4 regions of the Pseudomonas sp. LBUM1659 genome follow, and region 1 is predicted to be linked to each of the others. Evidence: predicted binding sites of a transcription regulator. Region 1 holds the regulator's gene; each other region holds the start of a gene.

Region 1 (2,201 bases):
AACAGATCATCTACCATCTCAAGGCCAAGGGCATTGGCGTGCTGATCACTGACCACAACGTCCGTGAAACCCTGGATATCTGCGAAACCGCCTACATCGTCAACGATGGCCAGCTGATCGCCGAAGGCGATGCCGCCACTATCCTGGCCAACGACCTGGTTAAAGAAGTCTATCTGGGCCATGAGTTCCGCCTGTAAGCGTTGAGGTGTCTGGCTAGTCGACTGAGCGCTTATCACAGTAAAAATCAACAGGTTTTTATTGTTACAGCGCTCTAGGCAAACACTTCAGTTTCAGGCATATAATTTGCTTATGTTTGGCGCTCCGGCGCCCTGTAGTGGATGGCGCATGTGCGCCGGCGAATAAGGTGTTAAGCCCCTGCCATGAAACCATCGCTAGTCTTGAGAATGGGCCAGCAGCTGACGATGACACCGCAGCTGCAACAGGCCATCCGCCTGCTCCAATTGTCGACCCTGGACCTGCAACAGGAAATCCAGGAGGCCCTGGAGTCCAATCCGATGCTCGAACGCCAGGAAGAGGGCGACGACTTCGACAACGCCGACCCCTTGGCCGACAAAGCCGAGCTGCAACCCAACGCCGACATTCAGGAACCCTCCTACCAGGAAACCGCCCCCACGGTGGACAACCTCGAGGAAGGTGACTGGAACGAGCGCATTCCCAATGAACTGCCGGTCGATACTGCATGGGAAGACGTTTACCAGACCAGCGCCAGCAGCCTGCCGAGCAACGATGACGACGAATGGGATTTCACTACTCGCACATCGGCCGGCGAGAGCCTGCAAAGCCACCTGTTGTGGCAACTGAACCTGGCACCGATGTCCGACACCGATCGCCTGATCGCCGTGACTCTGATCGACTGCATCAACAATCAGGGCTATCTGGATGAAACTCTCGAGGAAATCCTCGAAGCCTTCGATCCGGAACTGGACATCGAACTCGACGAAATCGAAGCCGTCCTGCACCGCATCCAGCAATTCGAGCCGGCCGGTATCGGCGCTCGTAACCTGGGCGAATGCCTGCTGCTGCAATTGCGCCAATTGCCAGCCAATACGCCTTGGCTCGCCGAAGCCAAGCGCCTGGTCAGCGACTACATCGATTTGCTCGGCAGCCGCGACTACTCCCAGCTGATGCGCCGGATGAAGATCAAGGAAGATGAACTGCGCCAGGTCATCGAACTGGTCCAGAGCCTCAACCCGCGCCCCGGCTCGCAGATCGAATCCAGCGAAGCCGAATACGTCGTTCCCGACGTTATCGTGCGCAAGGACAACGAACGCTGGCTGGTGGAACTGAATCAGGAATCAGTGCCACGACTGCGGGTCAACGCCCAATACGCCGGATTTGTACGACGCGCCGACACCAGCGCCGACAACACCTTCATGCGCAATCAGTTGCAAGAAGCCCGCTGGTTCATCAAGAGCCTGCAAAGCCGTAACGAAACACTGATGAAAGTTGCCACCCAGATCGTCGAGCATCAGCGCGGCTTCCTGGAATACGGCGACGAAGCCATGAAACCACTGGTCCTGCATGACATTGCCGAAGCAGTGGGCATGCACGAATCGACGATTTCACGGGTGACCACGCAAAAATTCATGCATACCCCACGGGGTATTTATGAGCTGAAATACTTTTTTTCCAGCCACGTCAGCACCTCCGAAGGCGGTGAATGCTCGTCCACAGCGATCCGCGCGATCATCAAAAAGCTGGTTGCCGCGGAAAATCAGAAAAAGCCGTTGAGTGACAGCAAGATCGCTGGTTTACTGGAGGCACAAGGCATTCAGGTGGCTCGCCGCACCGTCGCCAAGTACCGCGAGTCCCTCGGGATCGCGCCTTCGAGCGAACGCAAGCGGTTGATGTAGAGCCACGCCACAGCGTTCCAGTGGTAGATCATTTGATCTACCGCTTTATGCACTGGCAACGAAGGAGAAGCTGTATGCAAGTCAACATCAGTGGACACCAACTGGAAGTGACCGAACCCCTGCGCGCCTACATCGGCGAAAAACTCGAACGATTAGAGCGGCATTTCGACAAGATCACCAACGTGCAGGTCACGATGACGGTCGAGAAGCTGAAGCAGAAAATCGAAGCCACCCTGCATATTCCCGGCAATGAAGTGGTCGCCAACGCGGAACATACCGATATGTACGCGGCGATCGACTCACTGACCGACAAGCTAGATAAACAAC
Region 2 (2,201 bases), 3.0 Mb from region 1:
GCCGGCCCGACCAGCATTCCGTAACCGCCGGAGCCTTGGGTTTCCTTGACCACCAAATCGGGAAGATTGGCCAGCACGTGGGACAGTTCAGATGGGTTGCGGCACTGAAATGTCGGCACGTTTTTCAGGATCGGTTCTTCGTCGAGGTAGAAACGGATCATGTCGGTGACAAACGGATACACCGACTTGTCGTCCGCGACCCCGGTGCCGATGGCATTCGCCAGCACCACGTTGCCGGAGCGGTACGATGACAGCAGGCCCGGAACACCCAGCATCGAATCCGGATTGAACGCGAGCGGGTCGAGGAATGCATCGTCGAGGCGACGGTAGATCACATCGACGGCTTTCGGCCCGTCTGTGGTGCGCATGAACACTTTGTCATCGCGCACGAACAGGTCCGCGCCTTCCACCAGTTCAACGCCCATCTCTCGGGCCAAAAAGGCATGCTCGAAAAACGCGCTGTTGAAGCGACCCGGCGTTAACACCACCACGCTCGGATTGTCGATCGGGCTGGAACTTTTCAGGGTATCCAGGAGCAAATTCGGATAGTGATCGATGGGGGCAATGCGCTGCGCCGCGAACAGTTCGGGAAACAGCCGCATCATCATCTTGCGATCTTCGAGCATGTAGCTCACGCCGCTGGGTGTACGCAGGTTGTCTTCGAGCACGTAGTACGTGCCGTCGCCGTCGCGCACCAGATCGACGCCAGAGATGTGCGAATAGATATCCCGATGCAGATCCAGCCCTTGCATTGCCAACTGGTATTGCTCGTTGGCCAGCACTTGCTCGGCAGGAATGATGCCCGCCTTGATGATGCGCTGCTCGTGATAGAGGTCGGCAAGGAACATGTTCAATGCCTTGACCCGCTGAATGCAGCCGCGCTCGACGACCCGCCATTCACTGGCAGGGATGCTGCGAGGGATTGTATCGAAGGGAATCAGGCGCTCTGTCCCCTGCTCGTCCCCATAGAGCGTAAAAGTAATCCCGGCGCGATGAAACAACAGATCGGCCTCGCGTCGCCGTTGTGCCAAAAGCTCGTCAGGCGTTTCGGCCAGCCAACGGGCAAACTCCCGATAATGCGGGCGGACCTGACCGCCGGCATCGTACATTTCATCAAAATAGGTGCGGATCATGCCGTACTCCTTGTCACCCGGACATCTAGGCTTCGCAAGGCCCGTGCCATCGGCATAAACGCTTTTATATCAATCAGTTGGAAATCAACACCGTTAATACCGCACCAATCCTGTGCAGCAAACGCCCCAACTTGATTGCCCCCGCTTCATTACAAGGCGACGTCGTCGCCTATCACCAGCATAGTCAGAGTTGATTTCACTGCCCGCCCGCCGGTGCGGATAATCCGCGCATTCGCTGAAAAACAGTCCGAACTTCCCTTTAGCCGCCTGCTCAGGCGGTTTTTTTTGCGCCGGATTCTTGTTTCAGGATTTTGCCAGAAAGGTTTTGCCGCCCCATAAACTAAAACGGCCAACCCGAAGGTCAGCCGTTAGCGAGTGTCACTGTTCATAAGATTATGCGAGTAGCCCTCGTACCTCCTGCTTGACGCCCCATCCTTCAATGATCCCGCCCAGAGGCTCGACCACGGCCTCAAAACATTGCTCAAAATCGCCGATGTCATCGTAAGTGGCGTACATGACTTTGCTCAGTTCGAGCGCCCATGCGCCGTCGTCGCGCACACTGATTTGCGCATTCAAGGACTCACCACGGTAATGACCTGCTGCTCTGCGGGCCCGCTCCTCGTCGGGAAAAATGGCGTAGAACTCGATGGGATGGAATCTTGAAAAATCGAAACCGCCTTCTTTCATGCGGCGCAGCACCGAGCTGCTGATGTCTTCTTGATAGGCTGTGCTCATGAAACGTCCCCCTCATAGTGATGGATAGACTTTCCGTATTCCCGGCACGCGCAACCGAGTGGTGCGAGCGATGCGGCAACCTCGTTGCCGGTGGGAAGCAAGCATGTAGCTGACAAGACCAGACCTTAGCGATCCGTTCGCTGATCTCGATTGCAGAGTAGCCTCAAGAGAGAGCCGCTGCCAAGGCCTGGATGAGAATGTGACAGGAGATGTTCAGATTGGCGTGATGCCGAGGATTTGTATGCTGTTCTGAGTTTTAAGACTTTTTGCGGTCGCATCGGGAGTTCGCCCTTCCAGATCGTTCAGATCCAGTTCGGCGGCGACAGGAAGGAG
Region 3 (2,201 bases), 2.8 Mb from region 1:
TGCGGGTCAAGGTCAAGGGCGACGTGTTTCTGGCCGACATCGCGCCGCTGCAATCGGAGCATGACGACAGCGAAGCCATGGCCGGTGCGGTACTGACGCTGCACCGCGCTGACCGAGTGGGCGAACGCATCTATAACGTGCGCAAGCAAGAACTGCGCGGATTCGACAGCATTTTTCAAAGCTCGAAAGTGATGGCAGCGGTAGTGCGCGAAGCCCGCCGCATGGCGCCTTTGGATGCGCCGCTGTTGATAGAAGGCGAAACCGGCACCGGCAAAGAATTGTTGGCGCGCGCCTGTCACTTGGCTAGCCCTCGTGGGCAATCTCCATTAATGGCGCTCAATTGCGCCGGTTTGCCCGAGTCGATGGCCGAGACCGAATTGTTTGGTTACGGCCCCGGCGCCTTCGAAGGCGCTCGCGCCGAAGGCAAGCTTGGTCTGCTGGAGCTGACGGCGGGCGGTACGCTGTTTCTCGATGGCGTGGGGGAAATGAGCCCGCGCTTGCAGGTGAAATTGCTGCGCTTCCTACAGGACGGTTGCTTCCGGCGTGTGGGCAGTGATGAAGAGGTTTATCTGGATGTGCGGGTGATCTGCGCAACCCAGGTGGATTTGTCCGAGCTGTGCGCGCGAGGCGAGTTTCGCCAGGATCTGTATCACCGCTTGAACGTGCTTTCGCTGCACATACCGCCACTGCGTGAATGCCTCGATGGTTTGACGCCGCTGGTGGAGCACTTCCTCGACCAGGCCAGCCGGCAGATCGGTTGCCCGCTGCCGAAACTGGCGCCGGCCGCGATGGAGCGGCTCAGTCATTACCATTGGCCGGGCAATGTCCGGCAATTGGAAAACGTGTTGTTCCAGGCGGTTTCGTTGTGCGAGGGCGGGACGGTCAAGGCCGAACATATTCGTCTGCCGGATTACGGTGTGCGTCAGCCCCTTGGCGATTTTTCGCTGGAGGGTGGGCTGGATGCGATTGTCGGGCGCTTTGAGAAAGCGGTGCTGGAGCGGTTGTATTCCGAGCATCCGAGCAGTCGGCAGTTGGGCAAGCGGTTGGGGGTTTCGCATACGACCATTGCCAACAAGTTGCGTGAATATGAAGTCGGCAAAGAGCCTGGCTGATTGGCTTTTGTGGTGAGGGGGCAAGCCCCCTCGCCACAGGGTTTTGCGTTGGCTGCAAGGGCCGACAGTTGCCACCCACCGGCATAACACCGCCGGTTTTTCGACTTTGACACAATCCCCCATTCCCCTCTGAAACCCTTCAAGTCCTTTGTTTGCCGGGCCTGGCACCGCCAAAAAAAAGTTGGTCTGCAAATTGCTTATTGCTCCGCAGTACAGCGGTGGGCGGCAAACGTCCGGCATGCAGAGGAAAGAGCGTGGACAAGTACCTTTATGTGGCAATGACCGGCGCCAGCCAGAATGCACTGGCGCAGAAGGCTCATGCCAACAACCTGGCAAACATCTCCACCAACGGTTTTCAGAAGGACCTGGAACAGGCCCGTTCGATGCCGGTGTTTGGTGACAGCTTTCCGGCGCGTGCGTTTGCCATGACCGAGCGCCCGGCCACCGACTTCTCCCCTGGTTCGCTGGTTGAAACCGGTCGCGACCTCGATGTCGCGGTGCAAGGCAACGGCTGGATTGCCGTGCAGACTCCCGATGGCGCTGAAAGCTATGTGCGCACCGGCAGCCTGAACGTGGACGCCCTGGGCGTGCTGCGTGCTGGCAACGGTATGCCGGTGATGGGCAATGGCGGACCAATCGCCGTGCCACCCGAGCAGCAAATCGAAGTGGGTGAGGACGGCACCATCAGCATCCGTGCGATGGGCGAAGGCCCGCGCGTGATGGCTGAAGTCGATCGCATCAAGCTGGTCAACCCTGACCTGAAGAACATGACCAAAGGCCTGGATGGTTCGATCCACACCAAGGACGGCAAGCCGGCGCAAGCCGATTCCGGCGTCAAACTGGTATCCGGGTTCCTGGAGTCGAGCAACGTAAATGCCGTGGAAGAAATGACCTCGGTGCTGGCGCTGGCCAAGCAGTTCGAGCTGCACATCAAGATGATGAACACCGCCAAAGACGATGACCAGGCCATGGCTCGGGTCTTGCAGATCAGCTAATTATCAGAACGTCGCGCCGTAAAACAGGCGCACGAGGAGAATCGAATGCTTCCGGCTCTATGGGTTGCCAAAACAGGTCTGTCCGCCCAGGACA
Region 4 (2,201 bases), 3.1 Mb from region 1:
CGCAACGCCAGTTCCGCGCGGCGCGTGGCCAGATCAGCGAGCAACTGCTTGAGCGAATCGCCGAACTGCAGACTGCGCAGGCCCGGGGTGTTGGGCGAGCTGACATTGACCGTCACGTAGCTGGCGTGGGCGTAGACCTTGTCCAGGCAAATCAGGTAATCGTCGACCGCGCGCTCAACCGGGGTGTCGAAGTTCTTGCCGATGTTGATGCCCAGCACGCCTTTGTACTTGGCCGCCGCCACGCGGGCCAGCAGGTGATCGACGCCGAGGTTGTTGAACCCCATGCGGTTGATGATCGCCTCGGCTTCCGGCAGACGGAAAATCCGTGGTTTCGGGTTACCCGGCTGCGGGCGCGGGGTGATGGTGCCGATTTCGACAAAACCAAAACCCAGTTGAGCGAATCCGTCGATGGCCGCGCCGTTCTTGTCCAGACCGGCCGCCAAACCCACCGGGTTCGGGAAATCCAGGCCCATGACCGACACCGGCATTTTCGCCGGGGCCTTGCACAACAAGCCGTTGAGGCCCAAACGCCCGCCCGCGCCGATCAGGTCCAGGGACAGATCGTGGGAGGTTTCCGGGGAAAGTTTGAACAACATCTGACGGGCCAGGGTGTACATGGGCGGGTTTGACTCTGGGCTGAAAAGTGGCGGCAATTATAGCCGGGCATCGGGTTGCAGGCGAGGCGCGCGATGAAATCAACGAACGATGGCATATGCCTTGCACCGTCACAGGTATCAGCACTCATGCCAATGGCGGGATGGGTCGAAAGACAACGGCGTCGTCACTGGCCCTTGCTCTGGCAAGCGGCTCGGTACGGCGTTTTTTTATGCAAGGTGCCTGACGATGATTGAAGTTCCAGCCAACCCTCTGGCGTGGGTCAATGGCAGCGATGCCCCGGAAAAGACCGACATCAATCTCGGTTTCATGGCCTTGAGCGATTGCGCCTCGGTGGTGGTCGCCGCGACCCAGGGGTTCGCCCAGCCCTATGGCCTGACCCTGAACCTCAAGCGCCAGTCGTCCTGGGCCAACCTGCGGGACAAACTGGTCAGCGGCGAACTCGACGCCGCCCACAGCCTTTACGGCCTGATTTATGCGGTTCACCTGGGCATCGGCGGTGTGGCCCCGACCGACATGGCCGTGCTGATGGGCCTGAACCAGAACGGCCAGAGCATCAATCTTTCCCACGGTTTGCAGGCGTTGGGCGTGACCAGTCCTGAAGCACTCGACCGCCATGTGCACCAAACTCGCCCAAAACTTACCTTCGCCCAGACATTTCCCACCGGCACCCACGCCATGTGGCTGTATTACTGGCTGGCGAGCCAGGGCATACATCCATTGCAGGATGTCGACAGCGTAGTGGTGCCGCCGCCGCAAATGGTCGCGCACCTGCAAGCCGGGCGTATCGACGGTTTTTGTGTCGGGGAACCTTGGTCCGCCAGCGCGGTGCAACAGAATCTCGGCTTTACCCTGGCGACAACCCAGACCATCTGGCCCGATCACCCGGAAAAAGTCCTCGGCTGCACCCGTGCCTTTGTCGAGCAGTACCCCAACACCGCGCGGGCTTTGGTGATGGCGACCCTGGAAGCCAGCCGGTTTATCGAGCAAAGCACGGAAAATCGCCGCAGCACCGCACAACTGTTGAGCGCGCCCGACTACCTCGATGCGGCCCTCGACTGCATCGAACCGCGCCTGCTGGGCGATTACGCTGACGGTCTGGGCCATCGCTGGCAAGACCCGCACGCGTTGCGCTTCCATGCCGGCGGCGAGGTCAACGTGCCTTACCTGTCCGACGGCATGTGGTTCATGACCCAGTTCCGGCGCTGGGGATTGTTGCGCGACGATCCGGATTACCTCGGCGTGGCCCGCCAGATCCAGCAATTGGCGTTGTACCGCGAAGCCGCCAGCGCTGTCGGAGTCGCCGCCCAGTATCAGGACATGCGCAGCAGCCAGTTGATCGACGGCAAAGTCTGGGACGGTTCCGACCCGGCCGGTTATGCCCACAGTTTCAAGTTGCACGCCCTGAGCGACAGCTCGCACCGATTCGCCCAGCGCTGACAGGAGACTGCGAAATGCTGCGTATCCTGCTGATCAATGACACCGCGAAGAAAGTCGGTCGATTGAAAGCCGCCCTGACCGAAGCCGGGTTCGAGGTGATCGACGAATCGGGCCTGACCATCGACCTGCCCGAGCGCGTCGAAACG

The links. Region 1 encodes sigma-54, which starts transcription at its own class of promoters, with help from an activator protein. Its sites were predicted from a motif close to ANTGGCATNNANNTTGCTNT; they were not measured.
Region 2: the regulator sigma-54 is predicted to act here: its motif matches at 1,165-1,184, upstream of ACA048_RS20145 (circularly permuted type 2 ATP-grasp protein).
Region 3: the regulator sigma-54 is predicted to act here: its motif matches at 1,293-1,312, upstream of ACA048_RS21290 (flagellar basal body rod protein FlgF).
Region 4: the regulator sigma-54 is predicted to act here: its motif matches at 705-724, upstream of ACA048_RS19835 (CmpA/NrtA family ABC transporter substrate-binding protein).

The regions. Positions count from the first base shown of each region.
Region 1 covers NZ_CP166797.1:986,700-988,900, reverse strand. Annotated here, with positions in the region: gene lptB (LPS export ABC transporter ATP-binding protein) at 1-197, shown strand, start outside; gene ACA048_RS04335 (RNA polymerase factor sigma-54) at 381-1,874, shown strand; gene hpf (ribosome hibernation-promoting factor, HPF/YfiA family) at 1,949-2,201, shown strand, end outside.
Region 2 covers NZ_CP166797.1:4,465,016-4,467,216, forward strand. Annotated here, with positions in the region: gene ACA048_RS20145 (circularly permuted type 2 ATP-grasp protein) at 1-1,133, opposite strand, end outside; gene ACA048_RS20150 (ribonuclease E inhibitor RraB) at 1,527-1,868, opposite strand; gene ACA048_RS20155 (hypothetical protein) at 2,082-2,201, opposite strand, start outside.
Region 3 covers NZ_CP166797.1:4,701,444-4,703,644, reverse strand. Annotated here, with positions in the region: gene ACA048_RS21295 (sigma-54-dependent transcriptional regulator) at 1-1,112, shown strand, start outside; gene ACA048_RS21290 (flagellar basal body rod protein FlgF) at 1,367-2,107, shown strand; gene flgG (flagellar basal-body rod protein FlgG) at 2,153-2,201, shown strand, end outside.
Region 4 covers NZ_CP166797.1:4,397,307-4,399,507, forward strand. Annotated here, with positions in the region: gene ACA048_RS19830 (quinone-dependent dihydroorotate dehydrogenase) at 1-617, opposite strand, end outside; gene ACA048_RS19835 (CmpA/NrtA family ABC transporter substrate-binding protein) at 844-2,055, shown strand; gene ACA048_RS19840 (ANTAR domain-containing response regulator) at 2,070-2,201, shown strand, end outside.